DNA from 2 places in the Kitasatospora sp. NPDC048298 genome. Region 2 is predicted to be linked to the other one. Evidence: predicted binding sites of a transcription regulator. Region 2 holds the regulator's gene; the other holds the start of a gene.
The links. The regulator HrcA, encoded in region 2, represses chaperone genes, less so after heat shock. The targets are predictions, from matches to a motif close to TTNGCACTCNGNNNNNCNGAGTGCNAA.
Positions count from the first base shown of each region.

Region 1: a site for HrcA is predicted at 1,728-1,754, ahead of groL (chaperonin GroEL). Genes of this name have one in related genera too.

Region 1 is NZ_JBICYZ010000014.1:14,870-18,703, forward strand. It holds gene thrC (threonine synthase) at 1-544, shown strand, start outside; gene ACGF0D_RS13855 (MoaD/ThiS family protein) at 571-849, shown strand; gene ACGF0D_RS13860 (cold-shock protein) at 1,384-1,587, shown strand; gene groL (chaperonin GroEL) at 1,911-3,533, shown strand; gene ACGF0D_RS13870 (hypothetical protein) at 3,647-3,834, shown strand, end outside.
Region 2 is NZ_JBICYZ010000038.1:22,516-26,349, forward strand. It holds gene ACGF0D_RS25965 (hypothetical protein) at 1-189, opposite strand, end outside; gene htpX (zinc metalloprotease HtpX) at 271-1,191, opposite strand; gene hrcA (heat-inducible transcriptional repressor HrcA) at 1,477-2,511, shown strand; gene dnaJ (molecular chaperone DnaJ) at 2,587-3,726, shown strand; gene ACGF0D_RS25985 (16S rRNA (uracil(1498)-N(3))-methyltransferase) at 3,808-3,834, shown strand, end outside.

The DNA of each region.
Region 1 (3,834 bases), on a different contig from region 2:
GGAGCAGATCGTGATCCCGATCGCCTCGGGCTCGCAGCTGACGAAGATCGACAAGGGTCTCCAGGAGCTGATCAGGCTGGGCCTGGTCGAGGACCGGCCGTACCGGATCTTCGGTGCCCAGGCCGAGGGCTGCTCGCCGGTGTCGGCCGCGTTCAAGGCCGGCCGGGACGTGATCAAGCCGGTCAAGCCGGACACCATCGCCAAGTCGCTGGCGATCGGCAACCCGGCCGACGGCCCGTACGTGCTGGACATCGCCCGCCGCACCGGTGGCGCGGTGGAGGACGTCACGGACGCCGAGGTCGTGGCGGCGATCCGGCTGCTGGCGCGGACCGAGGGCATCTTCGCCGAGACCGCGGGCGGGGTGACCGTCGGCGTGCTGAAGAAGCTGGTCGAGACCGGGCAGCTGGACCCGTCGAAGGAGACCGTCGCGATCAACACCGGCGACGGCCTGAAGACCCTGGACGCCGTCTCCGACGCCGGGATGACCGCCGTCATCCGCCCGACGCTGGACTCGTTCCGCGCCGCCGGCCTCGTGTCCGCCTGAACCACCCGCCCCCGCAAGGAGAATTCATGAGCGCCAACGTCCGCATCCCCACCATCCTGCGCACCTACACCTCCGGCGCCGCCGAGGTGACCGCCGAGGGCGCCACCCTGGCCGAGGTCGTCGCCGACCTGGAGAAGAACCACGCGGGCATCTCGGCCCGCATCCTGGACGACACGGGCAAGCTGCGCCGCTTCGTGAACGTGTACGTGAACGACGACGACGTGCGCTTCGCCGAGGGCCTGGCGACCGAGATCGGGGACGGCGCCAGCATCTCGATCATCCCGGCGGTGGCCGGCGGCTGCTGAGCCCGCAAGAGAACCCGCGGTCGCCCGCGCGTACGGAATTCCGCTGTCCGTATGCGCGGGCGACCGCTCGCATTCCTGCGGGAATATTTCCGGGTCGAGTCGGAGTAGAGTGTCGCTCGGCTGGGAACAGGGTTTCCCTTTCGGCCCCGCAGTGCTCGGCCCGGGGCGTCCGGCCGATGGGACCGGCCCGTGAAACCTGTCAGGCGGATGTCAGAATTACCGCAGGCATTTGGGTAATTCGTCCGCTATGTCCGGCGTTAAATGCCGAGAACATCCCGATTCGGTCCGTCCTGTCCCTTGACGCCGTGCCGGAATTACCGGTGGTTGGCCCTGTTGCAGAGGGCGTCGGTCCGGATACATTCAGCGGCGGTCGACGCAATCACCCGCTCACCGGAAGCCGCCTGGCGTCCTGTGCGGAGGGTTGCGGCGTGCACGGCTGCGCCCAGGGGGGGTTCCCCGGGCCGGCCTTCAACCAACCCGGGCCCGCGACCTGCGGGCGCGTGAAGGGCCAGCACAGCACTAGGGGAGTTCGGAATGGCTCAGGGCACCGTCAAGTGGTTCAACGCGGAGAAGGGCTACGGCTTCATCGCGGTCGACGGTGGTGCGGACGTCTTCGTCCACTACAGCGCGATCCAGATGGACGGCTACCGCACCCTCGAGGAGGGCCAGCGGGTCGAGTTCGAGATCTCCCAGGGACAGAAGGGCCCGCAGGCGGACATGGTCCGCGCGGCGGTCTGACCCCTTCCGACCCCAGGAGCTCGGCGCGGCCCCACGGCTGGTGACCTCTCGCTTCTCGACGGGCCCGTGCGACGTGTGTCGCACGGGCCCGTCGGCGTTCCCGGGCGGCTCCCGCGGCGGCTCGCTGATTGCCGATTGGGCTTGCACTCGACCACCCGGAGTGCTAATCATTGGCGTTAGCACTCACAGTGTGAGAGTGACAGCGGACCGGGTCGGTGAGGCCCCCGGGAGCGGTAGGGGAATGGACCTCCGCGCACCAGGGCCGTCCGTCGCGGGCACCCCTTGGTCCGAGCAGTCGACCGTGTCCCGGAGGACCACTTCTGATGGCCAAGATCATCGCCTTTGATGAGGAAGCTCGCCGCGGCCTTGAGCGTGGCATGAACCAGCTCGCCGACGCAGTGAAGGTCACGCTCGGCCCCAAGGGTCGCAACGTCGTGCTGGAGAAGAAGTGGGGCGCCCCCACGATCACCAACGACGGTGTCTCCATCGCCAAGGAGATCGAGCTCGAGGACCCGTACGAGAAGATCGGTGCGGAGCTCGTCAAGGAGGTCGCCAAGAAGACGGACGACGTCGCGGGTGACGGCACCACCACCGCCACCGTGCTCGCCCAGGCCCTGGTTCGCGAGGGTCTGCGCAACGTCGCCGCCGGCGCCAACCCGATGGCCCTGAAGCGCGGCATCGAGAAGGCCGTCGCGGCCGTCTCCGACCAGCTGCTGGCCCAGGCCAAGGACGTGGAGACCAAGGAGCAGATCGCCTCCACCGCCTCCATCTCCGCCGCCGACACCCAGATCGGCGAGCTGATCGCCGAGGCCATGGACAAGGTCGGCAAGGAAGGCGTCATCACCGTCGAGGAGAGCAACACCTTCGGCCTGGAGCTCGAGCTCACCGAGGGCATGCGCTTCGACAAGGGTTACATCTCCGCCTACTTCGCCACCGACCTGGAGCGCATGGAGGCGACCTTCGAGGACCCGTACATCCTCATCGCCAACTCCAAGATCGGCTCGGTCAAGGACCTGCTCCCGCTGCTGGAGAAGGTCATGCAGAGCGGCAAGCCGCTGGTCATCATCGCCGAGGACGTCGAGGGCGAGGCCCTGTCGACCCTGGTCGTGAACAAGATCCGTGGCACCTTCAAGTCCGTCGCCGTCAAGGCCCCGGGCTTCGGTGACCGCCGCAAGGCCATGCTCGGCGACATCGCCATCCTCACCGGTGGCACCGTCATCTCCGAGGAGGTCGGCCTGAAGCTGGAGAGCGCCGGCATCGACCTGCTGGGCACCGCCCGCAAGGTGGTCATCACCAAGGACGAGACCACCATCGTCGACGGTGGCGGCGACAGCGAGCAGGTCGCGGGCCGCGTGAACCAGATCCGCGCCGAGATCGAGAACAGCGACTCGGACTACGACCGCGAGAAGCTCCAGGAGCGCCTCGCCAAGCTGGCCGGCGGCGTGGCCGTCATCAAGGCCGGCGCGGCCACCGAGGTGGAGCTCAAGGAGCGCAAGCACCGCATCGAGGACGCCGTCCGCAACGCCAAGGCCGCCGTCGAGGAGGGCATCGTCGCCGGTGGTGGCGTCGCCCTGCTGCAGGCCGGTGTCGCCTTCGACAAGCTGGAGCTGGACGGCGACGAGGCCACCGGTGCCAACATCGTCAAGGTCGCGCTGGAGGCCCCGATCAAGCAGATCGCGACCAACGCCGGCCTGGAGGGTGGCGTCGTGGTGGAGAAGGTGCGCAACCTCCCCGCCGGTCACGGCCTGAACGCCGCCACCAACGAGTACGTCGACCTGGTCGCCGAGGGCATCATCGACCCGGCCAAGGTCACCCGCTCCGCGTTGCAGAACGCCGCCTCCATCGCGGCGCTGTTCCTCACCACCGAGGCCGTCATCGCCGACAAGCCGGAGAAGGCCGCCGCGGCCGCCGGCGGCGGCATGCCGGGCGGTGACATGGACTTCTGATCCTGATCGCTTCGATCGGATCGGCTGGTTCCCCGTCCGTGTGGGCGGCTCCCTTCGGGGGGCCGCCCACGCGGCGTTTCGGCGTTCGGGGGAGTTGAGGAGAGGATGGACGGATGGCTGCTGACGACATCGAGACCGCCCTGCACAACGCGCGGGCACTGATCCTGGCCGACCTCACCGCGCGGGACGTGGTGGACGCCGCCGTCGTCTCGCTGGTGGAGCAGGCCGTGACGCACCGCCGCTGGTGGCTGGAGCAGTGGCCCGACGGCACCGACTACGTGCTCGGACTGGTCGCCCAGGA
Region 2 (3,834 bases):
TCTGACCTGCTGCTCGACCTGGACGAAGGCCGCGCCCTCGACGGCGGCGAAGCAGACCGAGCCGAGCCCGGTGGGGGTGAACCCGGCCCCGGCCTCCAGGGTGAGCGCGGCGGACGGCACGCCGAACAGCTGGTCGAGGTCGGGCTTGACGGGCTTGGTGCGGCCGAACAGGGTGTCCAGGAATCCCACGGCGGTCCTTTCGGGACGGAACGGACTGGGACGGGTCGGGACGGAATCGGCTGGGGCGGGTCGGGGCGGGGCGGGTCGGGCTCAGTGCCCGAGCTGCCCGGAGATCCTCGCGAGCTGCTCCAGCCGCTTCTCCAGCGTCGGGTGGGTGGAGAACAGCTGCGAGGCGGTCTCCCGGGCGCTCAGCGCGGGGGCGAAGTAGAAGGCGTTGTACGGCTGCGCCTGGCGCAGGTCCTTGGTGGGGATGGCCGCGATCTGCCCGGTCACCTTGGTGAGCGCCGAGGCCAGGGCGCTGGGCCGGCCGGTGAGCTGGGCGGCGGCCCGGTCCGCGGCCAGTTCGCGGTAGCGGGACAGCAGCCGGGTGAGCAGGAAGCTGATCGCGTAGACGACGATCGACACCAGCGGGATGATCAGCGCCAGGATGGCCGCGTTCTGGTCGTTGTTGTTGCGCCCGCCGCCCATGAACCCGCCGTAGACGGCGATCCGGGTCATCGCCCCGGCGAGGACGCCGAGGAAGCCGGCGATCGTCATCACCGCGACGTCCCGGTGGGCGACGTGCGACAGCTCGTGGGCGAGGACGCCCTCCAGTTCCTCCGGCTCCAGCCGGCGCAGCAGCCCGGTGGTCACGCAGACCACCGCGTTCTGCGGGTTGCGGCCGGTGGCGAAGGCGTTCGGCATGTCGTTGTCGGCGACCGCCACCCGGGGTTTGGGCATGTCGGCGAGGGCGCAGAGCCGGTCGACGGTGCCGTGCAGCTGGGGGAACTGCTCCGGGGACACCTGGCGGGCGCCCATCGCCCGCTCGGTGATCTTGTCGCTGAACCAGAACTGGGCCACGAACAGCCCGCCGGAGATCAGGACGATCAGTGGCCAGGCGCCGCGCAGCAGCGCGATCAGCAGGCCGGTGAAACCGACGTACAGCAGCCCGATCACGAACATCGTCGCGACCATGCGGCCGGTCAGGCCGCGGTCGGGCGCGAAACGGGTGTGCTGGCCCGAGCTCGACATCGCTTGCTCCTCCGTTCGCCGTCGCTTTCGATGCTGCCACCCGGACGGCTTCCCGGCACCACTCCGGCGCCGGGAGGATCGAACCGGCGGGGCCCCGCGGGCCGTGTCCGGAACTGCGGGGAGGATCACCCCGGTCGGGCCGTTCCTGCCACAGGACCCGGGCCGTACACTGGCAGGTACGGTTCTGGCACTCGTACGTTCAGAGTGCCAAGGCCGAGGGCCCCTGGAACGGCCCGCAGCGAGGGACACGGTCGGACGACGTGCGAGGACGGAGGTGCGTGCCCCATGGCCGGTGAGGTCCGCCAGCTGGACGAACGCAAGCTCGCGGTGCTCCGCGCGATCGTGCAGGACTACGTGGGCACCGAGGAGCCGGTCGGCTCCAAGGCCCTGGTGGAGCGGCACAACCTCGGGGTCTCCCCGGCGACCGTCCGCAACGACATGGCGGCGCTGGAGGAGGACGGCTACATCCACCAGCCGCACACCAGCGCCGGCCGCATCCCCACCGACAAGGGGTACCGCCTCTTCGTCGACAAGCTCGCCGAGATCAAGCCGATGACCGCCCCCGAGCGCCGGGCCATCCGGCACTTCCTGGACGGCGCGGTGGACCTGGACGACGTGGTCGCCCGCACCGTGCGGCTGCTCGCCCAGCTCACCCGGCAGGTCGCGGTGGTGCAGTACCCGTCGCTGACGCGTTCCACCGTCCGGCACATCGAGCTGGTGGCGCTGGCCCCGGCCAAGGTGATGCTGGTGCTGATCACCAACACCGGCCGGGTCGAGCAGCGGATGGTCGACTGCCCGGGCCCGGTCGGCGAGACGGTGCTGGCGGACCTTCGGGCCCGGATCAACGCGAGAGCCGTCGCCCGGCGCCTCCCGGAGGTCCCGGAGCTGCTGGAGGAGCTGCCGGCGCAGTTCGAGCAGGCCGACCGGCCGACCGTCAGCACGGTCCTGGCGACGCTGTTCGAGACGCTCGCCGAGCAGAACGAGGAGCGGATCATGCTGGCCGGTACGGCCAACCTGACCCGCTTCGGGCACGACTTCCCGCTCACCATCCAGCCGGTGCTGGAGGCCCTGGAGGAGCAGGTCGTCCTGCTCCGTCTCCTGGGTGAGACCGCGGACGCCGGGATGACGGTCCGGATCGGGCGGGAGATCGCCTACGAGGGGCTGAATTCCACCTCGGTCGTTTCGGTCGGCTACGGTTCGGGCGACGAGAGCGTGGCGAAACTGGGTGTGATCGGTCCGACCCGGATGGACTACCCGGGCACAATGGGGGCGGTGCGAGCGGTGGCGCGGTACGTGGGCCAGATCCTGGCCGAGTCCTAGCAAGGGCCGCCGTCGGGCCTCCGACGGCGGCGTCCAGTCGCAGCACTACTACAGGCGGAACAAGCGGAGCATTTGGTGGCCACGGACTACTACGCGGTACTCGGCGTCCGACGGGATGCGGGGCAGGACGAGATCAAGAAGGCGTTCCGGCGCCTGGCACGCGAACTGCACCCGGACGTCAACCCGGACCCGAAGACGCAGGAGCGGTTCAAGGAGATCAACGCCGCCTACGAGGTGCTCTCCGACCCGCAGAAGCGTCAGGTCTACGACCTCGGCGGGGACCCGCTGTCCCCGGGCGGCGGCGGTGCGGGCGGCTTCGGGGCCGGCGCGGCGGGATTCGGTTTCTCCGACATCATGGACGCCTTCTTCGGCGCCGCGGCCGGCCAGCGCGGCCCGCGCTCGCGCACCCGCCGCGGCCAGGACGCCATGATCCGGCTGGAGATCACCCTGGAGGAGGCCGCCTTCGGCACCACCAAGGAGCTCCAGGTCGACACCGCCGTCACCTGCACCACCTGCAGTGGCGAGGGCGCGGCCCCCGGCACCTCGGCGCAGACCTGTGACATGTGCCGCGGCAAGGGCGAGGTCTCCCAGGTCACCCGGTCCTTCCTGGGCCAGGTCATGACCTCCCGCCCCTGCCCGCAGTGCCAGGGCTTCGGCACCGTCGTGCCGACCCCGTGCCCGGAGTGCGCCGGCGACGGCCGCGTGCGGGCCCGCCGCACCCTGACCGTCAAGATCCCGGCCGGTGTCGACAACGGCACCCGGATCCAGCTGGCCGGCGAGGGCGAGGTCGGCCCCGGCGGCGGCCCGGCCGGCGACCTGTACGTCGAGATCGCCGAGACCACCCACAACATCTTCCAGCGGCGCGGGGACGACCTGCACTGCACCGTCACCATCCCGATGACGGCGGCCGCGCTCGGCACCCAGGTGCCGCTGCAGACCCTGGACGGCCTGGAGGAGGTCGACATCCGGCCCGGCACCCAGTCCGGCCAGTCGATCCCGCTGCACGGCCGGGGCATCACCCACCTGCGCGGCGGCGGCCGGGGCGACCTGATAGTGCACGTCGAGGTGAAGACGCCCAGCAAGCTCGACGCCGAGCAGGAGGAGCTGCTGCGCCGCCTCGCGGTGCTGCGCGGCGAGGAGCGCCCGTCCGGCCAGTTCGCACCGGGCCAGCAGGGCCTCTTCTCCCGGCTGAAGGACGCCTTCAACGGCCGGTAGTCGTCCGTGGAGGGGTGTCGGGGGCCAGGGCCCCCGGCACCCCTTCCGTGTGTCCGTCCCCACTTCTGGAGGTTTTCCGTCATGACCGCGCCCGTCTTCTTCGTCGAG